Regions from separate parts of the Psychromarinibacter sp. S121 genome, predicted to be linked through region 2. Evidence: riboswitches for the same ligand, from Rfam matches in the RefSeq annotation. Region 2 holds a riboswitch; the other holds the start of a gene.
The links. Region 2 has a riboswitch for thiamine pyrophosphate ahead of ACP156_RS22410 (YkoF family thiamine/hydroxymethylpyrimidine-binding protein). Riboswitches for the same ligand answer to the same signal wherever they lie in the genome.

Region 1: another riboswitch for thiamine pyrophosphate. It lies ahead of thiB (thiamine ABC transporter substrate binding subunit); the one in region 2 lies ahead of ACP156_RS22410 (YkoF family thiamine/hydroxymethylpyrimidine-binding protein).

Annotation. Positions count from the first base shown of each region.
Region 1 is NZ_JBNAGE010000002.1:378,548-381,943, reverse strand. It holds gene ACP156_RS10175 (thiamine/thiamine pyrophosphate ABC transporter permease ThiP) at 1-700, opposite strand, end outside; gene thiB (thiamine ABC transporter substrate binding subunit) at 676-1,665, opposite strand; TPP riboswitch at 1,702-1,800, opposite strand; gene ACP156_RS10165 (NADPH-dependent FMN reductase) at 1,946-2,527, shown strand; gene ACP156_RS10160 (MFS transporter) at 2,527-3,396, shown strand, end outside.
Region 2 is NZ_JBNAGE010000006.1:106,347-109,742, forward strand. It holds gene ACP156_RS22400 (ABC transporter ATP-binding protein) at 1-584, opposite strand, end outside; gene ACP156_RS22405 (ABC transporter permease) at 571-1,329, opposite strand; gene ACP156_RS22410 (YkoF family thiamine/hydroxymethylpyrimidine-binding protein) at 1,396-2,007, opposite strand; TPP riboswitch at 1,998-2,104, opposite strand; gene ACP156_RS22415 (DUF475 domain-containing protein) at 2,338-3,396, shown strand, end outside.

The DNA.
Region 1 (3,396 bases), on a different contig from region 2:
ACGCCTGATAGATCGCCAGCTCGACCGTGGTGCCGCGCGGGCCGCCGCCCAGCGTCAAAGCGACCGCGAAGCTGGTGGTGCAGACCAGGAAGATTACAAGAAATGCGCCCGGCACCACGGCGCGCAGCATCGGCCATTCCAGCCGCCGGAACACCTCGCGCGGGCCCATGCCAAGCGAGGCGGCAAGCCGGAAGCGCTCGGCCGGGATCGCCAGCCAGCCTTGCAGGATAAGGCGCACCGCAAGCGGCATGTTGAAGAACACATGGGCCAGCACGACTCCGTGCAGCCCGTAGATGTGGATCGGTCCCAGCCCGACCCAGCCCAGCGCGGTGCTCAGGATGCCGCTGCGCCCGAAAACGGCCAGCAGCCCCAAGACCGCGACGATCGTCGGCAGGATGAAGGGCGCGCCCAGCAGCGTGACCAGCAGTACACGGCCCGGAAACCGCCGCCGCGCCAATGCGCGCGCGACGGGCACCGCCAGCAGCACGCTGAACACGGCCGACAGCACCGCCTGTATCAGCGTGAACCGGATCGCGGCCCAGTCCGCCGGGCCAAGGCTGGGCCCGCCGTCGGCCCGAAGCGCCACTGCGACCAGCGTGCCAAGCGTCAAGGCCGCGACGACAAGCGCCGCGGCTCCGCCTGCGATCCGGATCACCGGGTGTCTCGCCCGGCCGGTCACCGGGCCAAAGCGGCCAGCCATTTCTGCATGGCCGTCTCGCGCACGCCGTCCGCCTCGTCCGCCGGGAACAGCAGCGCGGTTTCGGGCGTCACGAGTCCGTCGAAGCCATCGGCCAGACCGCCCTCGGGCATCACCGCCGGGTACATCCAGTTCGTCTCGGGGATCACCGACTGGAAACCTTCGGTCAGCATGAAGGCAAGGAAGGCGTCCGCCAGTTCGGGCTCGTCGGTGTTCGCCAGCTTCCCGGCGACTTCGACCTGCAGATAATGCCCTTCGGCGAACGGTGCGGCGGCCTTGGTATCGTCGCCCTCTGCGATGATGTGGTAGGCCGGAGACGTCGTATAGCTCAGCACCATGTCCGCCTCGCCATCAAGGAACAGGCCGTAGGCCTCGGACCATCCGGCGGTGACGGTCAGGATGTTCGCCGCCATCGCTTCCCACCACGCCTGCGCGTCGTCTCCGAACGCCGCTTCGACCCACATCAGCAGGCCAAGGCCGGGGGTCGAGGTGCGCGGATCCTGGATGATCACGGTCAGGTCGCTTTCCGCCAGCGCCTTCAGGCTGGCCGGCGGGGTCTCAAGCTTGGTCTTGTCGTAGACGAACGCGAAATAGCCCCAGTCATAGGGCAGGAACAGCGGGTCGTCCCACGCCACCGGCAGGGCCAGCCCGTCCGGCGAAACCCCATGTTCCGCGAACAGGCCCGTCGCGGCCGCGTCGGCGGTCAGGTTGGTGTCGAGGCCAAGGATCACGTCCGCATCCGACCGCTCGCCTTCCAGCTTCACCCGCGCCAGCAGCGACGCGCCGTCGCCCGAGGCCACAAGTTGCAGGTCGCAGCCGCAGGTTTCCTCGAACGCCGCCTCGATCTGCGGGCCGGGGCCCCATTCCGACACGAAGCTGTCGTAGGTCAGCACACGCAGCACCGGCGTATCCTGTGCAATGGCGGGGTGGGCAAGGACCGCAAGCGCGGCGATGGCGGGAAGTTTCATGGCATTCCTCCTCTGTGACGGGCGGGTCAGGATAGAGGCTGTGCCGTTCACCTTCCCTCCGCCGGTATGAGCCGGTTCAGGTTCAACGGGTCCGCTGTCGCGTCTCAGCCCGAATGGGCACCCCGAGGTACGCTCAGACCTAGGGCCAACGCACGGGTTTGGCAAGCCAACCGCGAACGGGCCGCCAACTGCTTGGTTCTGAAAGAAACTCCGTTCTTGACCTCAACCTAGGTTGAGGCGGCATCCTGCGCAGCGATTCAGAAATCGGAAGGAACCGACAATGCAAGACACACTGAGAATCGCCGTAGTTCAGGGCAGCATCCGCGAGGGCCGCTTCAACGACACCGTCACCCGCTGGACGGTCGACGGGCTGTCGCGTCACGGCTTCGACACCACGGTCATCGACCCCCGCGACCCGGCGTTGCTGCCGATCCAGATCGGCGAGACCTCCGCCGCCGATGTTTTTCGAGACCGGATCGCCGGCATCGACGGCTTCGTCATCGTGACCCCCGAGTACAACCATGCCGCGCCCGGACCGCTGAAAACGCTGATCGACAGCACCAAGGACGAATGGGCCGCGCGGGCGGTGGGCTTTGTCTCGTACGGGGGCGTATCGGGCGGCTTGCGCGCGGTGGAAAGCCTGCGGCCGGTCTTCGCGGAACTGCGCGCGGTGACGATCCGCGAAACGATCAGCTTCGCATCGCCGTGGTCCAGGTTCTCCGAAGCGGCGCGGATCGTCGCGCCAGAGGACGCAGCGTCAACCGATGCCGCGATGGACACCTTCGCCGACGACCTTACATGGTGGGCGCATGCGCTGCGGGACGCCCGCCTTGCGCGACCATACCGACAGAAAGCCGCCTGATGGATCTTCTCCGCGACCCGCGCGCGATCGCGCTGCTATTGGCAGCGTCGATCACGATCATGTCCAACGCCACGATCAGCCCGTCGCTGCCGGGGATCGAGGCGATGTACGCCGACACGCCCAACGCGGGGCTGCTGACCCGGTTGCTGGTGACGGCGCCGGCGTTGCTGATCGCCATCTCCGCGCCCTTCGCGGGCATGGCGGCGGACCGGTTCGGGCGCAAGCGGCAGTTGCTGGTGGGTGTCATCCTGTTCGCCATCGCGGGCAGCGCCGGGCTTTGGCTGAACAGTCTCTACGCCGTGCTTGCAAGCCGCCTGATCCTTGGCCTTGCCGTGGCTGCGGTGATGACCGCGCAGGCGGCGCTGCTTGGCGACATCTTCTCGGGGCCCGACCGGGGCCGGTTCATGGGCCTTCAGATGTCGGCGGTGAACTTCGGTGGCTTCATCTTCATCAGCCTCGCGGGATGGTTGGCCGGGCTGAACGCGCTGTATCCCTTCGCTCTGTACGCGGTCGCGGCACTGTACCTGCCATTCCTTTGGAAGGCGCTGCCCGACACGCGCGGCGGCCCCGCGCCGGAACACGGCCCCGCCTCGGGCGATGGCGAGGCGAACTGGCTTGCGGTGCTGTGTTTCGTCATCTTCCTGTGCGGGCTGGCTTTCGTGCTGTTCTACGTGATGCCCACGCAGGTGCCCTATTACCTTGCCGCCAACGGGCATACCGACCCGTCGATGGCCGGTCTCGTGATGGCCTGCGTCGTGCTGGCGGCGGGCGTCGCCTCGTTGTTCTTCGGTCCGATCCGGATGCGGCTTGGCCGTGGCGGCACCCCTGCGCTGGGGTTCGCGATCATGGCGGTCGGCTTCTTCGTGCTT
Region 2 (3,396 bases):
GCCTCGTGCAGGTCGTGGGTGACCATCAGCACGCCGCGCGGGGTCTCGGTCAGGCGGGCGCATAGCCAGTCCTGCATCCGCAGGCGGGTGACGGCGTCCAGCGCCGAGAAGGGTTCGTCCAGAGCCACGAAACGGGTGTCCTGCACGATGGTCCGCAGGAAGGCCGCACGCTGGCGCATGCCGCCGGACAGCTGGGCGGGGAAGGCGTCGGCGCATCCGTCAAGCCCAAAGGGCGCGAACAGCGGCAGCACCCGCGCGCGCGCGTCCCGGCGGGACTGCCCGCGCATCTCTAGTCCCAGCCCGGCATTCTCGGCCACGGTCAGCCATGGAAACAGCGCGTCCTGCTGCGGCTGATAAGCCAGCGCGGGGTCGGGGCGCGGCACCGGTCTCCGGTCCAGAAAAGCGCGGCCCGATGCTTCGAGCGATCTGTCAAGAATGCCGGACAGCCACTTGATAACAGTTGACTTCCCGCAGCCGGAGGGGCCGATCAGGCAGGTGATCCGGCCGTCCGGTATCTCCAGCGACAGATCGTCAACCAGAACTCGCGCACCGGCGCGGATCGTCAGCCCCTCAACGCGCAGCATCGGACGCCTCCCGGAACCGGCGCGCCGTGGTGCGGTCGATGATCTGAAGCGCGCCCAGCAGGGCCAGCGTCAACACAGCAGAGACAACGACCCCGGCCAGCACGAGGTCGGCGCGGAAGTTGTTCTTGGCCGTCAGGATGAAGATCCCGATCCCGGCCCGCGCGCCCGCGTATTCGGCGAAGATCGTCGCCACGATGGCGTAGGTGGCAGAAATCCTCAGCCCGGCGAAGAAGGCGGGCCGGGCCGATGGCATCGTCACCCGGCGGTACACCTGCCACCGGCCCGCACCCATCGATGACAGCAGGTCGACGAATGCGCCCGGCGCGCGGGCATAGCCCGACAGCAGGCTGACGAGGATGGGAAAGAAGGTCACGAGGATGACCAGAAGCACTTTCGGCAGCAGGCCGAAGCCGAACCACAGGATCATCAGCGGCGCGAGCGCGACCAGCGGCACCGTCTGGCTGGCCACCAGCAGGGGCATCGCTCCGCGCCTGAGCCATGGCGCGAAATGCAGTGCGACCGAGGCGGTGCAGGCGAAGAACACCGACAGCGAAAACCCCAGCGCCGCCACAAGGATCGTGCTGCCCGCGTGGTGCAGGATCTGGTGGCGCTGAACGACCAGCGCCCGCAGCACCCCGCTGGGCGGTGGCAGCACCAGCGGCGACACATCGGCGGTGGCGCAATAGATCTCCCACGCGGTCAGCAGCAGGGCGGCGAACAGAAGGGCGGGCAGGATGCGGGGCATGGCGGCTCCGTCAGAGGCTCCGGGCGCGCGGACGCCCTGCGGCGCCCGTCGCGACGGGGTCGGGGATCAGCGGAGGCTGGGAGAGTTGGCCGAGGCGGTCAGGTCGATGGTCACGTGACCCTCTGCCGGACCGAAGCGCAGGAAGGCTTGCCGCACCGTCTCGAACACGGCGCCCGCGTCGCCGCGCAGGCGGGTGCAGAAGTTCTTGGACTTCAGAAAGGTGCCCGACGCCTTGAGGAAGTCGATGCAGCCATAGATCTCGTCCATGTGCCGGTCCTGACCCAGCACGTACAGCGAGAACTGCACGTCGATGCCCACGCCGGTCACCGGGGCCTCGGCCACGGCGGCGCGCGCCTCGGCCTGCCGCTGGTCGAGCGACTGGTTTTGTGCGCGCGTCAAGGTCTCGCACCGGCAGGTGGGATCGTCCGGCTCGCCCGGACAGCCGCGCGACAGGGTGACGTGCATCGTCACGTGTTCGGGCCTGCGCGCGGCGGCGGCGAACAGATCGCGGATCGCGTCAAGCAACGGGCCCGGCGCGCCGACCATCAGGGTCGACATATCGTCCGTCTCGATCCGCAGATCATCTCGGTAGGGATCCAGCCCCTTCAGGCCGGTGAGGATGACATCCACGAAATCGGACGTCATCGGATACAGCGACACTTGCGCGCCTATGAACATAAGAACCTCGCTCCGCTGGCATGACCCAGATCAGCTGTGAAGGGTTCGCGCATCGTCGCGCATCTCAGCCCCGCTCGGGGCGCCCCTGGTGATGTAGCCGCACGCTCTGCCATCGCGGCGCGAATGTCAACGGCCCCCGGATGACTGCCCCAAACCGCGAAATGCCAGTTGCTAAGTCCCTTAAGGTAACCTAGGTTCGCGGGCACGCAGCGCGTGCCGCATGGCGGCCGTTGGCGCGTATAACCGGTGACCGGGCCCCTCTGGCGGAAGTGGCGGCGCTTCCGTGATGTCGGCACCAGTTTTGTTCCAGCCGCCTGGATACACTTCAACATGACACAAGGAACTCGCCCCCAGGGCCAGACCGCGGCAGGTGCCGTGGGTCAGCGATCCATGCTTTCGTACCTCAAGTGGGCCTTCGTGGTGACCGCCGCCGGCCTTGCGCTTGGCGCTTTCCTCGGCTGGCAGACCACGGGGACGCTTGCGGGCACCGGCTCGATCCTCTTCATCTGCGCCGTGCTGGCGGTGCTGGAAATCTCGCTGTCCTTCGACAACGCCATCGTGAACGCCAACAAGCTGAAGACCATGCGCCCGGAATGGCAACGCAGGTTCCTGACCTGGGGCATCCTGATCGCCGTGTTCGGCATGCGGATCGTGTTCCCGCTGCTGATCGTTGTGATCGCCGCGAAGATCGGCCCTTGGGAAGCCATCGTGCTGGCCGCCGGGCAGCCCGAGGAATACGCCCGCATCATGCACGAGGCGCACCTGCCCATCGCGGCCTTCGGCGGAACCTTTCTGATGATGGTGGGCCTGTCGTTCTTCTTCGATCACGAGAAAGACGTGCATTGGGTGCGCTGGCTGGAATCGCGGATGACCAAATACGCCACCATCCGCGGCGTCGAGGTGGCGATCGCCCTGCTGTTCGTGATGGGCTTCTCCAGCCTGCTGGAAGGCGCCGAGCGCACGGTGTTCTTCAGCGCCGCCATCTGGGGCCTGCTGACCTTCCTGCTGGTCGAGGTCGTGGGCGGCCTTCTGGACAGCACGCAAGAGGCGCAGAAGACGGCCGTGCGTGGCGGTCTTGGCGCTTTCCTTTACCTCGAGGTGCTGGACGCGTCCTTCAGCTTCGACGGGGTGATCGGGGCCTTCGCGCTTAGCCAGAACCTGTTCGTCATCGCCATCGGCCTTGGCATCGGGGCGATGTACGTGCGGTCCATGACGATCATGCTGGTCGAGAACGGGACCCTGGCCGAGTACCGTTTCCTTGAGCACGGTGCGTTCTACGCGATCTTCACGCTGTCGATCATCATGTTCGCGCAGTCGCAGGTGCATATTCCCGAGGTCATCACCGGCCTTGGCGGTGCCGCGATGATCGGGTTCGCGCTGTGGTCCTCG